Regions from separate parts of the Peribacillus simplex NBRC 15720 genome, predicted to be linked through region 1. Evidence: riboswitches for the same ligand, from Rfam matches in the RefSeq annotation. Region 1 holds a riboswitch; the other holds the start of a gene.
What was found. Region 1 has a riboswitch for glycine ahead of BS1321_RS09235 (amino acid permease). Riboswitches for the same ligand answer to the same signal wherever they lie in the genome.
Positions count from the first base shown of each region.

Region 2: it holds a riboswitch for glycine, as region 1 does, so the genes downstream of both, gcvT (glycine cleavage system aminomethyltransferase GcvT) here and BS1321_RS09235 (amino acid permease) in region 1, are expected to answer to the same signal.

Region 1 is NZ_CP017704.1:1,934,186-1,942,322, reverse strand. It holds gene argH (argininosuccinate lyase) at 1-1,426, shown strand, start outside; gene BS1321_RS09245 (sodium:solute symporter family protein) at 2,022-3,500, opposite strand; gene BS1321_RS09240 (DUF3311 domain-containing protein) at 3,497-3,697, opposite strand; gene BS1321_RS09235 (amino acid permease) at 3,992-5,332, opposite strand; glycine riboswitch at 5,538-5,616, opposite strand; gene BS1321_RS09230 (amino acid permease) at 6,142-7,530, shown strand; gene BS1321_RS09225 (FAD-binding oxidoreductase) at 7,803-8,137, shown strand, end outside.
Region 2 is NZ_CP017704.1:4,492,997-4,501,133, reverse strand. It holds gene BS1321_RS21750 (rhodanese-like domain-containing protein) at 157-540, shown strand; gene gcvPB (aminomethyl-transferring glycine dehydrogenase subunit GcvPB) at 699-2,156, opposite strand; gene gcvPA (aminomethyl-transferring glycine dehydrogenase subunit GcvPA) at 2,149-3,495, opposite strand; gene gcvT (glycine cleavage system aminomethyltransferase GcvT) at 3,513-4,619, opposite strand; glycine riboswitch at 4,758-4,841, opposite strand; glycine riboswitch at 4,845-4,932, opposite strand; gene BS1321_RS21730 (DEAD/DEAH box helicase) at 5,309-6,997, shown strand; gene BS1321_RS21725 (YqhG family protein) at 6,975-7,772, shown strand; gene BS1321_RS21720 (YqzE family protein) at 7,819-8,004, opposite strand; gene comGG (competence type IV pilus minor pilin ComGG) at 8,116-8,137, opposite strand, start outside.

The DNA of each region.
Region 1 (8,137 bases):
TGCAGAAGAGCTTCTGATGCCTGTTTTTAATGATCAAAGAGATTTCTTATTCCATGCGATGTTCGATATTCATCGGGCACATGTCATCATGCTTTCGGAACAAAAGATCATTAAAGATGAAGAGGCCAAAACCATGCTTGATGGGATTCGGAAAGTGGCCCAAACAGATTTTACCCTGCTGACCTATCAGCCTCAATTCGAAGACTTATTTTTTATGATGGAGGCTAAGATCGGTGAGGAAATCGGTCATGAACTTGCAGGAAAGATTCATATCGGGCGCAGTCGTAATGATATGGGAGTTGCGATGTACCGGCTTGTTTTGAGAGGTCATCTGCTCCAATTGATTGGCTATGCAAACCATTTGAGTGAGGCATTCTTGGTGCAGGCTGAAAAACATACAGAAACCTATATTACAGGTTACACGCATACCCAACCGGCTCAGCCGACTACGATAGGACATTACTTTTTAGCCATTTATGATGTGCTTCAAAGGGATATTGGACGGTTATGGGCAGCCTATGAAACGGTTAACCAATCCCCTTTGGGCGCGGCCGCGTTAACGACTACCGGTTTTCCGATCAGCCGGAACCGTACTGCTGAACTGCTTGGATTTGATTCGGTGATTGAGAATTCCTATGACTCGATAGGCGGGGCAGATTATTTATTGGAAACCGCAACTGCCATCATGACGTGCATGGTCAATACTGGAAGATGGATTCAAGATTTCCTGCAGCATGTGACAAGGGAGTTTGGTACATTTCATGTGGCGGATCCTTATGTTCAAGTGAGCAGCATCATGCCGCAAAAAAGAAATCCAGTCTCAATTGAACATTCCCGTTCGATTGCAAGCAGTTCTTATGGTGATGCACTTGCTGCAATGAATATGATCCACAATACACCATTTGGTGATATCGTAGATACGGAAGATGATTTACAGCCGCATTTATATCGAGCTTTTTCGAACGCAGGACGTGTCATGAAAATAATGTATGCCGTCATATCGACTTTGAAAGTAAATGAAGAACATACAAAGAAAATGGCCGCAAAATCCAGTATAACGGTTACTGAATTAGCGGATACCCTATCAAGAGATTACGACATATCATTTAGAAAAGCGCATACCATAGCCAGTCATATTGCAAAAAGGTCAATTAGTGAAGGGAAAGAGCTATATGATTGGGACACACAAGAAATCAACAAGATTATCAATGAATTCGTTTCAGTGAACTTAGCAGAAGATGAATGGGAAAAAATAATCTCTCCCGAATATTTTGTGGAGATTAGAAGCATTCAAGGCGGGCCTAGCCCGAAAGAGGTTACGAGGATGATTGTAAATAGAAAACAAAAACTGGATCAAGAGTTGCAGGAATATAAGGAAGTGGTCAAAACATTGAATGATTGCAGGAAGGCTTTAGTGGATTACTGAAGGTACGAGGTAAAAAGGAAATGAGTTTAAACGGGATGTATTTTATCTGCTAACTGCGAAAGCTCATATTTCATAATAGATAGTCATTCTTTATTAGGGTGGCTATTTATTTTGTTTTTTTGCAACTGAGATCTCCCTAATGATAATAAATGTAGATTATTCCCAAAAACGATGCTATTATTTGTAAAATCCATAATATAAGGCGGAATGTTAATGTCAAATAGATCTCAGTTCGGTTTTATCCTGATTTTAATAGCTTTCGTAATATCGATTACTTTTTGCTTAAATCCTAAATTATTAATACCTAAAGGGTATGCATTAGCTATTGATGGTCTAGTAGTAGCCAGAACCTTGATGATTATTTTTTCGTTGTATTTATTAGTTAAAATAGGGGATTTGATTATAAACAAAAAAGATTAGTAGTTTATTATGAGACATTGTTTTTTGTCTGCTATTAACTTTCTATAATCACTCTTTAGAAATAGGACATTATGACTTTGGATGTCGATAATAAGGAAGGCTCAGTCTTTTGACTGAGCCTTCCGATGTTCTTCTAATGTTTCTTTATCCAAAATAACTAGCATTAGAGATTGCTTCATATATCGTTAACGGTTTTAGGTTCCAACTGAACCGCGTGCTTTCTGAAAGCAAGACTTACTGTGATCATCACAATGAAATTGACTGCCAATGCGATGATTCCCACATTCAAATCTTTCGCTGCTTGCGGCAAGGATGGAAATAAGGTTCCTATTGTCGAATGACTGAGTGTAATGCAGATTACGATGGCCAATCCTGTGATGATGCCGGCAATTGCGCCAAATTTATTGATCGGATTATTCCTTTTCAGACTAAAGAGAAGGGACGGGAAAAGCTGTGTGATGAGACTGTATCCCATAAGAATTAATGCTGACATCGTTTCGCCGCCGCTTAGGGTGAAGTAGACGGCTATAAGGGCGATGACTGGAACAAGGAACTTTGCCAATCGTACAACGTGGCGATCGGATACTGCAGGTGCAAATTCCTTATAGACGTTTTTCGCGAGCAGTGTAGCGACGCTCATCAAAAGCATGGATCCCGGTACCAATGCGGTCAACAATCCAGCTCCGCCGATTATGCCTATAAACCATGGATCAAAGGTCTCGATCGAAAGGCGCAGCAATGAGAGGTCTGCATCTGCCCCAACAAGTCCGGGCACTTTCAATATAGCTGTAAACCCAACGAAAAAGACGAATAACAGCATGAGTGTATATAAAGGGCTGATGATGGCATTTTTTCGAAATACCTTGCCGCTGCGTGCTGAATAAACAGCACTGAAAACTTGGGGCCACATATAGAAACCGAATACGAGCAATATTACCGTGGAGATAAACCATGATACGCTAAGACCCTGATCAGGGAACTTTAGAAAACCAGGCTTGACCGCATCAATCGCTTCAAACATCGGCTGAAATCCGCCAAAGTAATGAATCGGCAGATAAATCCCTAAGAATCCTATTATGGCGACCATCATGATATCTTTAATGACCGCTGTCCAAACTGAACCGTGTATACCGGAGATCATCACATAAATGGTAAGGCTGATTGCCCCCATCCAAACTGCCTCAGACATTGAGATGGCACCATAAGATGCTTCTGAGACAATGATCCCCAATCCTTTCAGCTGCACGACGATCACTGGAATCATGGACACCACACCGACAAGCGCAGCCAAAATTCCTAAACTGGGACTCTTATATTTGCTTACAAAGAAATCGGATTGAGACATCAGTTTATTTTCTTTGGCATATCTCCATATTTCCGGTAGGAGCCAATAGGATAATACGTAAGACAAAGTAATGTAAATTAGAACATATAGAGCGGGTGCGCCCTTGCCATAAGCCCAGCCGCTGCCGCCAAGGAAGGAGAAGGTCGTATAGATTTCCCCGGCCATCAGCAGAAAGACGAAAATCGCACCAAAACCACGTCCGCCCACCGTCCATTGTTCCAAGTCCATATCTTTCCCTTTTGAAGAGCGTATGCCTAAAAATATCGATAGAAGTAAAAATGCTAAAATGATTAAGAGAGCAATATTCATTCCTGGTCACCTTCCCGATTCCTGGGATCCAGCATATACATGATGCCCAGTATGGCAGAGGTAAGGACCACCCACATAGCCATCCAGAACATATTGAAAGGCATCCCTAATACATATGGTTCTATTTTATTAACAAAAGGTAGAAATCCTAGTATGCCTATAAAAGGAACTAGAGTAAGAATATATATAATCTTCATTAAACAAACCCCTCCGTTTTAAATAAAGTGAAACGTCCACCAATGGGGGTTTATTCTTCAATGCCACTGATGGATGGGTGGACCAAACCGGGATGAAAAATTCATACATGACGGATTGACCTTCTTTAAAGAAGGACCGCTAATATATATTAGCTTACACTATTTTGATATAAAATTTAATGCAGTTGCCTGATATATTTTAGCAACAACGCGCAGACAGCCGAACCCTGAAGTGTTTCATAAGACGGATAAAGCCTTGAATTCATATTGAGTTCAAGGCTTTATTTCCATTAGCTATCTTCTTTTCCGATAGTTATATAGTATCACCAAGAGTATGAACCAGATTGGGGTCAAGAGCAGTGATAGTCGTGTAGCTTCAGCGAATAGCATAACGATTAGGATGAACAGGAATAATCCTAAAATGGCGTAATTGACAAAGGGTGTAAAAGGAGCCTTGAAAGTCGATTCGGCTCTTAAGTCCGGTCGTGTTTTCGAATATTTGATATGGGAAATCAAAATGATGCTCCATACCCAAATGAAACAGATGGCACTTATGGTCGTCACAACGGTAAATGCCTGTTCCGGTATCAATTTGCTTAACAATGCCCCTAGTGAGACAACGATCGTTGATGTCAGCAAGGCATTGCTTGGAACAGCCTGCTTATTTAATTTTGCAAGCTTAGCAGGGGCTTCGTCATTCTTGCTTAACGTATAAAGTATTCGGCTTGTTGAAAACAAACCGCTGTTGCATGCAGAAGCAGCAGATGTCAAAACAACGAAATTGATGACCCCTGCAGCGACAGGAATGCCGATTAATGCAAATACTTCAACAAATGGGCTGCTCGAGGCATCCAATTGTGTCCAAGGGTTTACGCAGAGAATGACGAATAGGGCACCTACGTAAAAAAGTGAAATCCGGACGGGGATTTTATTGATGGCCGACGGAATGTTTTTTCTCGGGTTCGCCGTCTCTGCTGCGGAAACCCCGACCAATTCGACCCCTACAAAGGAGAAGACGACCAACTGTAAAGATAACAGGAATCCGGAAATGCCATTGGGGAACATACCCCCATGACTCCATAAGTTCGTTACGGAAACTGTTCCTGTATTTGTTTTGAAGCCGATGATCAAAAGAAAGATTCCTACGATGATCAAGGCGATGATCGTGATTACTTTAATGATGGCAAACCAGAATTCCAATTCGCCAAATAACTTAACGGTCAATAGGTTCAATCCTAACAGAACGACAAGGCATATTAGAGCCGGGACCCATTGAGGGATATCGAACCAGTATTGGATATAGACACCGACAGCGATGATATCGGCCATTGCGGTCATGATCCAACAGAACCAATAGGTCCATCCGGTGACGAACCCGGCCCATGGACCGATATATTCGGTTGCGAATTCAGTGAATGACGTATACCCTGCGTTGGATAAAAGCAATTCCCCTAAAGCCCTCATGACAAAAAACAAGGAAATCCCTATGATTAGATAGGTAAAGATGATGGATGGACCCGCCAATTGTATGGCTTTTCCTGATCCTAAAAATAAACCGGTACCAATGGTTCCTCCTATTGCAATCAGTTGTACATGACGATTCTTTAAATCTCTTTTTAATTCTTGTTTAGCCAATTCGTACGCCCCCATCTTTATAGTCTTGGTAGTGAATGATTTCAAACCTGCACGGTCTTGGAGAGAGGGACGTGATTTTTCGCCCAGCTTCCTTTCCTAATGGTTTCACGAGTGTGTTATTTACGTACAAACACAAAGTGGACAATAAAAAAAGAGATTGGATAATACCAATCTCTTAAAGGGTTCAGAATAACAATTTATCATTCGTTACTCTTCTGTCCTTTTGCCTGAGATTGTGAATCCTTCGGCGCTGCATCTTGTACAGTCTCTCCAGAAGCTGCTCCTGCTATAGTGTTATCCATAGCATTCATCGCTTGCTTGTATGCGGTTGTGAAAATGTCTGTCTGTGAAAGAGATGAAAGGCTCTTTCACGCTTGAACATTCATTATGCTTATAAAATAATATTGGAATTCTATCATCTATTCTTATATAGGTCAACAAATTATTTTGGTAGTTAACAGGCGTTTAAGTTTTTTTATTTATTAACGGTTACTTGGAGGGACTCCAAGTAAATATGATTTTTTTCCACTCTTTTTGAATCATCACTATTATAAAATACTGATCATCGCTTTATTAAAATGATATTTTTAGATTGGAAAAATCGCCAAGATATATTTGGCAACTGTTTATTTGAAAAATACATTTGTATTTTTACAGAATATTTACTATTATAAGATAAGAAAATAAAATTAAAGTATTATTGATATTGTTTCGATAGAAAATTTCTAACCGCAATAATTAATAGAGAGTACAGTGGTTGGCAAGGATAGAAAAGCATGCCGCTTATATTGCATCTGGGGGAGTTAATCATGTCAAACAAGGAATTAAAGCGAGGGCTGGAAGCACGTCATATTCAAATGATAGCTTTGGGCGGAACCATCGGAGTCGGGTTATTCATGGGATCGGCGAGCACGATCAAATGGACCGGGCCCTCTGTAATGCTTGCGTATGCCATCGCAGGTATTTTTATTTTTTTCATCATGCGTTCTATGGGTGAGATGCTATATTTAGAACCGACTACAGGTTCTTTTGCAACCTTTGCGAGCAGCTATATACATCCTTTGGCAGGTTATATGACTGCTTGGAGCAATTGGTTTCAATGGGTAATCGTCGGAATGTCCGAAATTATCGCGGTTGGGTTGTATATGCAATATTGGTTCCCGGAGTTACCTGCTTGGATACCAGGTGTGGTCGCCATGATCATCTTGGGAGCGGCCAACCTCATTTCCGTTAAATCCTTCGGGGAATTTGAATTTTGGTTTGCGCTTATAAAAATAATAACGATTGTATTGATGATCATTGCCGGCCTTGGCCTTATCTTCTTTGGAATAGGGAATGGTGGAGACGCAATTGGATTATCGAATCTTTGGGCAAACGGCGGCTTCTTCACGGGGGGCTGGACAGGATTCTTCTTCGCGCTTTCCCTTGTCGTGGCTTCCTATCAAGGCGTTGAGCTTATCGGCATCACTGCCGGAGAAGCGAAAAATCCAACGAAGACCGTAACAAAAGCGATCCAATCAATCATATGGCGCATTTTAATCTTTTATATTGGCGCCATATTCGTTATCGTGACAGTCTTCCCTTGGGATCAACTGGATGACTTAGGAAGTCCATTCGTTTCAACCTTTGCTAAAATAGGTATCACAGCAGCGGCAGGAATCATTAACTTTGTCGTTATCACAGCAGCCATGTCTGGATGTAACAGTGGGATTTTCAGTGCAGGTCGTATGCTTTACACATTAGCATTGAACGGCCAAGCTCCGAAAATATTTGCAAAAGTATCTAAAAATGGAGTGCCGGCCTATTGTACGATCGCTGTACTTTTAGGCCTGGGCATTGGTGTTGTCCTGAACTACCTTGCACCGCCGCAACTATTCCTTTATGTATATAGTGCGAGTGTTTTACCTGGGATGATTCCATGGTTTGTCTTACTTATCAGTGAGCTGAAGTTCAGAAAGGTAAATGCAGCTGAAATGGAGAAACATCCGTTCAAGATGCCGTTGGCCCCTTACAGTAACTATGCGACAATTGCCTTTTTGCTGATGGTGCTGGTCGGTATGTGGTTCAATCCGAGTACCCGGATTTCCTTGGTTGTCGGAATCGTTTTCTTAGCCTTGGTCGTGGCAAGTTATTACATGCTGAAAATGGATAAACGAACACCATTGGATGTTAAATCCGATGATGAGATTTCGGGATAAGAAATTCTATTAGAAAGCCCTTCTCTTAATTCGAGAAGGGCTTTTTTTGTCATTGTGGATCAATTGTTGGAGTTCACGAGTAAAACTGTGGAATTCACGAGTAATTCTGCGAAATTCACGAGTAAAGTAGTTGAATTCACGAGTAAAGCTAATTTGCCCCCATAACAAGGGAGGGCCAGCAGGGTGAATGAATCAAAAAGCTTATGGAATGTGTCTTCCAGCCAGGTTTTTTCATAGGATGTAACATCTTAACCCGAGGAAGGGGTTATATTTTGGAAAGAACAAAGCTTACCGGGCGTATCGTTACACCAAATGATGCTGAGTATGAGCAAGCCAGGGTAAATAATAACTTAAGTTTTTCTAAATTCCCAAAGGTCATTGTGTTTTGTCAAAATTCCAATGATGTATTGAATTCACTGAAGTGGGCCCGGGAAAATCATACACCTTTCCGGGTTAGGAGCGGCAGGCATAGTTATGAAAATTTTTCATTAGTGAATGGCGGTCTAATCATTGATATTAGTGAAATGTACAATATCAAGGTCAATCGTGAAAAAATGATCGCAAAAATTGAAGCCGGAGCTGATTTAGGCCGAGTATATAATAAGCT
Region 2 (8,137 bases), 2.6 Mb from region 1:
CTCACATGTAGTAGTTTAACAGACTTTAACACTCTAAAAAAGAAAGTGCTATCAAGTCGATGAAGAATTTGATGAAAATTCTTTTTGATTATTGGGTAAAGCAATTATATAATAAAGATTGTCTGTATTCGTTAAGGTAGAAGGGAGTTTTTATGTTTGGAAATATTATATACACTGCTCATCATCTTAGGAGTGGTTATTGCGTATTCACTTTTTAATTGGTACCGCCAGCGTAAAATCGTTAAAACATTAACACAGGACGAATTTATCGCTAACTACAGAAAAGTGCAGCTAATCGATGTGCGGGAACCGAATGATTTCGATAATGGTCATATCTTAGGCGCAAGAAACATCCCTATGACTCAAATGAAAACCCGCTTGGTCGAAATTAGGCCGGACAAGCCTGTATATTTGTACGCTCAAAGCGAAATCATCAGCGGCAGAGCTGCAGCCATGTTATACAAAAAGGGCTACAAGGAACTTTTTCACCTAAAGGGCGGTTTCAAAATGTGGACCGGGAAAATCAAAGCAAAGAAATAAGACCCCATCTCCGCATGGGCTCTTTTTAATTAAAAAGCCTTCATGTACTTCATGCGGGCTCTAGGAAAATGAAAGTTAATTGTTGGACTTAAATGAATTCTTACATAACGAAAAATCCCCGCCGGCAGGCAGGGATTTTTTTCGTGTAAGCTATCAATCTAGGCTTGATAACGCAGAACAGGTTTTCTTGCAGCAAGAGTTTCATCAAGCCGCTTTATAACAGTTGTATGCGGAGCTTCCTGAACGATTTCCGGGGTTTCTTCCGCTTCCTTGGCAATCTGGATCATCGCATCGATGAACGCATCCAGAGTTTCTTTTGACTCGGTTTCAGTCGGTTCTATCATCATTCCTTCTTCCACGTTCAACGGGAAGTAAATGGTTGGAGGATGATACCCGAAATCCAGCAATCTTTTGGCTATATCGAGAGTCCTTACCCCCAATTTCTTTTGCCGACGGCCGCTTAATACGAATTCGTGCTTACAATGACGATTATATGGTAAGTCAAAATAAGGTTCCAACCTACGCATCATATAATTGGCATTGATGACCGCATTCTCGGTGACGGCTTTAAGGCCATCAGGACCCATTGAACGAATGTACGTATATGCTCTCACGTTTATCCCGAAATTACCATAATAAGGTTTTACCCTGCCAATGGATTGCGGACGATCATAATCAAGAACGAATTGCTCACCTTGTTTGACCACAAGCGGTTTAGGCAAGTAAGGAATCAAGTCCGATTTCACCCCTACAGGACCAGAACCCGGACCGCCGCCGCCATGCGGGCCTGTGAATGTTTTATGGAGATTTAAGTGAACCACATCAAAGCCCATGTCACCCGGACGTGCTTTTGATAGGACTGCATTCAAATTGGCTCCATCATAATAAAGCTTCCCGCCTGCGTCATGGACAAGTTGTGCCATTTCCAAAATGTTTTCTTCAAATAATCCCAATGTATTGGGGTTCGTCAGCATCAAGGCCGCCGTATCAGGTCCGACAACTCGCTTTAAATCTTCAAGGTCTACTAACCCATTTTCATCGGATTTCACTGTAATCGTTTCAAGTCCGGCAACAGTGGCAGAGGCAGGATTCGTACCATGTGCAGAATCAGGTACAATCACTTTCGTCCGTTCTGTATCGCCATTCGCTTCGTGAAAAGCGCGAATCATCATCAATCCTGTCCATTCACCGTGAGCACCTGCTGCAGGCTGTAATGTCACTTGGTCCATCCCGGTGATTTCCGTTAAGTGTTCCTGCAAATCAAATAATAGTCCCAATGCTCCCTGAACAGTAGCCGGATCTTGATATGGATGGATATGGGCAAAACCGTTGAAGCGTGCCACATTTTCATTTATTTTCGGATTATATTTCATCGTGCATGAACCCAGCGGATAAAAACCCGAATCCACCCCATGATTCCGTTTGGAAAGTGCTGTATAGTGACGCATGATATCCAGTTCGGACACCTCAGGAAGCTCTGCCTCTTCTTCACGGATGTAGTCGGCAGGAAGAATTTCTTCGAGCGGAATAGTTACAACATCCATTTCTGGCAGACTGTATCCGATTCGACCGGAAGTACTGATTTCAAAAATGAGTGATTGATCTTGATTATTCATGTTGATCCCCCAATTCCTGCGCAAGTGCATCAATTTCTTCTTTTGTTCTAAGTTCAGTTACCGCAACCAGCATATGGTCTTTCAACTCAGGATAAACAGTCCCTAAATCGAAGCCGCCGATCATCCCTTTTTCAAAAAGGTTTTTATTGATTTCTGAAAACGAAGCAGGCAGTTTAATGACAAATTCATTAAACGAAGGACCGTCGAATATGACTTCCACCCCTTTTGCCATAATTGCTTTTTTCGCATAATGCGCTTTTTGAATATTTTGCACGGCCATTTCTTTGACACCCTTTTTCCCAAGCGCGGTCATTGCAACAGAAGCTGCCAAGGCATTCAAAGCTTGATTGGAACAAATGTTGGATGTGGCTTTGTCACGGCGAATGTGCTGTTCACGAGCTTGAAGCGTCAGCACAAATCCCCTTTTTCCATTTTCATCCACAGTTTGACCGACGAGTCGGCCCGGGACTTTCCGAACAAGTTTATTAGTAACGGCAAAATATCCACAATGGGGTCCACCAAATGCCGCCGGAATGCCGAATGGCTGAGCATCCCCCGTTACGATATCTGCACCGAGTGCACCAGGCGATGTCAAAGCTCCCAATGCCAGCGGATTACTTGAAACGATAAACATGGACTTGACGCCATGAATGATTTCTTCCATTTCTTTCAATGGCTCGATACGGCCAAAAAAGTTCGGATATTGCACGATCACCCCTGCAATGTCATCATTCGCCAATTCCCTTAAAGCAGCTAAGTCCGTCACACCGTCTTTAAATGGAATTTCGATTACTTCCACACGTTGCCCTTTCGCATATGTCTTCACAACTTCTCTTGATTCAGGATGAACCGCTCCTGAAATGAGAATCTTCTTGCGTCGTGTCTGGCCTGAAGCAAGCATGGCTGCTTCAGCTAGCGCCGTCCCGCCGTCATACATGGAGGAGTTAGCAACATCCATGCCAGTCAATTCACAAATCATTGTTTGATATTCAAAAATTGCCTGAAGCTCGCCCTGTGAAATTTCAGGCTGATAGGGTGTATAAGCCGTATAAAACTCAGAACGCGATAGAACATGATCGACGATGACCGGTGCATAATGGTCATAGACACCCGCACCAAGGAAGGAAGCATAGTTTTTAAGATCCGCATTCTTGGCAGCAAGCCTTGATAATTCTTTCATTAATGCAGGTTCCGATTTAGCAGGCTTGATATCGTATTCTCCTTGAAAACGAATGCTTTCAGGGATATCGTTGAAAAGTTCTTCTGCAGTAGTTACCCCTATCGCTTCCAGCATTTCTTGTTTATCTAGCTCTGTCATGGGTAAATAACGATGTTTCATCTAATGACCATTCCCCTCTATTTACGTGGTTTTTTATAAAAAGGTGTTTGTATTATAACGGCTTTCAAACGTTTGGAACGGATTTCCACTTCGACTTCCGCATCCAGCACCGAAAATTCCTTATCGATAAGTACCAATCCCACGTTTTTCTTCAACGTTGGTGATTGGGTACCGGTCGTGACCTCGCCAATGACTTTGTCACCGCTGTAGACCTTATACCCATGACGTGGAATGCCACGGTCAATCATTTCAATTCCCACAAGCTTGCGGGGAGCCCCTTTCTCCTTTTGCTCAGCAAGAACGGCTTTCCCGAAAAAATCAACTTCCTTATCCACTTTTACCGCAAAACCAATCCCGGCTTCTATCGGGGTGATGTCCGCTGAAAGCTCCTGCCCATACAGCGGCAGTTTCGCTTCAAAACGCAAGGTATCACGAGCACCTAAACCAATCGGCTGAACCCCCTCTTCCTTTCCGGCATCCATAATCGCCTTCCAAAGGGCAGGACCATTTTTACTGTCGCTATATATCTCAAAACCATCTTCACCAGTGTATCCAGTACGGGATACAATCGTGGATATACCGCTTATCATGACATTTTCCTTGAACTTGAAAAATCCAATTTCACTTAGCGCAGTATTTTCCGATAGTTTTTGTAATATCTTCTCTGCAGATGGTCCTTGAAGTGCCAGCTGTGTATAGTCACTCGATACATTCGTAATTTGGACATCTTCCGTTAAATTAGCTTGCAGCCAATTGAAATCTTTTTCTGTATTCGCTGCATTGACCACGAGAAGGTAGTCGTCCTCAGCCCTTTTATACACAATAAGATCATCAACCGTGCCTCCGTTTTCATAACACATGGCTGTATATTGGGCACCGCCCTGTTGCAGCTTTGAAATATCATTAGTCAGCATCTTCTGTAAAAAGGAAAGGCTCCCAGGACCCTTAACATCGACTTCCCCCATATGGGAAACATCGAATAACCCCGCTTTTGTACGTACGGCTTCATGTTCGTCCTTTATACCCGAAAATTGGACAGGAAGTTCCCAGCCGCCAAAATCAATCGTTTTACCTCCGTATTCACGATAAACCTCAAATAGTGGTGTTCTTTTTAAATTGGTCAAAAAATAACCCCCTTCAGATTTTTTTAAATTAATTGGCTTCATTATCAAAAGCTTCTTGTCATTACGCATCAGATATATCCTGATTCATGATGTAAAAAAAGCACAAAAAAGGACAGAGAAAGCCCGTTTGAGCTTTTTCTCTGTCCTGAAACCTGAAAGTTTACCTATATAATAGGTTTTCCCCTTTGGTGGCCCTCCCAAAACGGGCGGCGCTCTCCAGAGTTGCGTCCAATAAGAGTTCTTTTGCCTGAGAGATTCACTGCTAAGTTTGCTCCTTCGGCGCTACATCCGTAGTCTCTCCCCTTATCTTCACCCGCATATAAATGGTCTACCAATGAAAGGAAGCTAATAAGCCCCAAGCATCGGTAAAACCTTTGAGCATCATGGAATGCATTCTCTGCCAATTCTCCTAAAACTTCAGAAACCATTTGAGTGATCTCCTTCAGTAATCTTGGATAAATTAGGAGCCTGTAGCCCATACTAAGAAAACGCGAACTGCAAAAATCGATGTACAAAGATTCTTTGTAGCGTTTGGAAATTGGAATTTTCTAAATATACTTATATCCTACCCTAAGAAACTTAACTCTGCAATATCTTTTGAAGAGAAATATTTTTCTCACTTCACATATGAAATGTTCGGGTTTTGACCTTTTATTAAGGAAATTATGATTTAAGAGGGAGTTATTTCTATGAAAATCAATATATCCTTCAATTCTGAATGGAATGACGAGTTTCTGCAAAAGATGGAAAATGACGGTCCATGGGGAAATTGGGAGCTTTATAAATTGGCGGTTCAAATGGAGGAAAATCTTATCATCCCTGATTTTGAAGGTTTACAGGCGCCTAAGCACCTTCCGCAGTTAACCCCGCTTCCCCATCAATTGGAAGCAGCCAAGCAAGTGGTGGAAAAGATGAATGGAAAGGCCATTTTAGCTGATGAGGTAGGTCTCGGAAAAACAATTGAAGCAGGCTTGATCCTAAAAGAGTATATGATTAGAGGCCTTGTAAAAAAAGTATTGATCCTTGTTCCGGCTTCCCTTGTCACACAATGGGCTTTTGAATTGAATACCAAGTTTCATATTCCTGCAGTCGTTCAGAGAAAAAGTTATGTTTGGGAATCCTGTGATGTGGTCATTTCATCCATTGATACAGCGAAACGCGCCCCACATCGAGATATCATTTTCAATCAGGAATATGATTTCATCATTATTGATGAAGCTCATAAACTTAAAAATAATAAGACGAAGAATTATGAATTCGTCCAAAATCTGAAAAAGAAATTTTGTTTACTCCTGACAGCGACTCCGATTCAAAATAAAGTCGAGGAAATCTTTCACCTCGTTTCATTATTGAAACCAGGTCACTTGGGAAATGCCTCACTCTTTTCGGAAAAGTATAAAGGGAAAGGCCGGAACATAATTGAAGATGAACACCTAAAGGAACTGGTCAACACTGTCATGATTCGAAACCGGCGGGCCGATACTGGTATTGAATGGACAAAACGACATGTGGAAACCATCACCATTGAATTTTCTCCAACGGAACAAGCATTGTACGATGCTGTTTCAAAATTCAAGCCTATTTCGGACGGATCAAAAGGAAGCGCCTTTTCGGCTCTCACTCTCCAAAGGGAAGCATGCAGCAGCAGAGAGGCGGTCTTTTATACATTAAAGAATATGAGAGATAAATATGATCAGCCTTCCCCTGACTTTTTGGCAAAGCTTGATGATTTATTTTCTAAAGTGAATGAAACGGTTCAGAACTCCAAGGCTGAAAAAGCTTTGGAACTGATCAAGAAGATTGATGACAAAGTAATTATCTTTACCGAATACCGGGCGACTCAGCTATATCTTCAATGGTATCTACAGCAGAATGGAATTTCTTCAGTTCCTTTCCGAGGCGGTTTTAAGCGCGGAAAGAAAGACTGGATGCGAGAATTATTCCAAAAGAATATACAGGTTTTAATTGCAACCGAAGCTGGCGGGGAAGGGATAAACCTTCAGTTTTGCCATCATTTGATAAATTTTGACCTGCCATGGAACCCCATGAGGCTCGAACAGAGAATTGGCCGGATTCACCGCCTTGGTCAGGAAGAAGATGTGATGATTTATAACTTTGCCACGAAAAATACAGTAGAAGAACACATTCTGAAGTTGCTATACGAAAAAATTAATTTATTTGAAAAAGTAATTGGTGAATTGGATGATATTTTAACCAAACTGGATATTAACAACATTGAAGAATATTTAATTGATGTGGTCGGCGAGTCCAAAACAGAGGGCGAAATGAAAATCAAGATGGATAATTTTTCATCGTTAATCCAATTCGCACAATCAATGAAGGAAGGTGAGGTACATGCAGCAACGGGAAATTCATGATTTTTTATTAACTTACTTTAAAGCCAATGATTGTGAAATACTGGATAATACACCAACCCACCTTACAGTCCAATTGACAATCGAAATGGATAAAGAATTAATGAACAGACCCTTTTATTGGCACTATCTCGAAAAAACAGGTGGCGTTCCGAACCCAGCCCAGATGACGTTCATTACCGATTCCGAACAAGCTCCATCCGACTTAAAGGGAGAAATGATTCATTTTGGCTCCCCCCGCCTTCATCAGATTGTACAATCAACCAAAAAGCTTGCAGGGTATACTAGACTTTTTGAGGATACTCCTCCATCAAAAGGCGGAAATAATCCTTTGTTTCCTTGGCTGACCCTGAATGTGAAAATATCCTATCAATGCGACCGTAAAAAAGATACTTTCATGTCGATAGGATTGAATTTAATCTCGGGTGAAATCATGGAAGGGTTTCACCGTCGGGTTTTACCGATTAAGGTCACTCCAAAAATACCGGATTACTCCTTTACGCTTTCACCGCTCATCATGCCCAAGAGTGGATTGGCAAGACTGGATACATATATAAGAACCAGTTTCGAGGATGATGATCATACCTGGGCGGAGGAAGCAATGCTGCGCTGGCAGAATGACTTAAATTTATTGGAACATTTTTACAAGGATATGGACGAAAAAAGTGAGAGCTATTTTACCGAAAAAGAAGCCTTAAAAGCTCAATATGAACCCAACATCCGAATATCCATAATCAATGGAGGATTATTTTACCTTTCAGATAGGGCGTTGGGATAAGTAAAGAACGATAAAAAACAGATGTCCTAAGTTCAGGACATCTGTTTTACTTTTTGATATTTTTCCTTACGAACATCGACAAAGCAAAAGGGACAATGCCAAACCAATGGGACATTCCATGATTTTTATCCTCTTTTCTATGACGGCGCTTTTCTTTTCGTTCTTTTTTCGTCAGATTAAAATACTCGACAAGCTGCTGCGTCAGATATTTAATATAAGCGTTTGTAGACATATAAAATCATCACCCTATGCAAAGTATGCCCGGTTTACGCTACTTTTATTCCTTCGATTTTTACACGTAAACCTGTCGCTTTCCGTTTTAAAAGAGTGTTGATCTTGCGTATTACACAGCCTGCTTTTCCAAC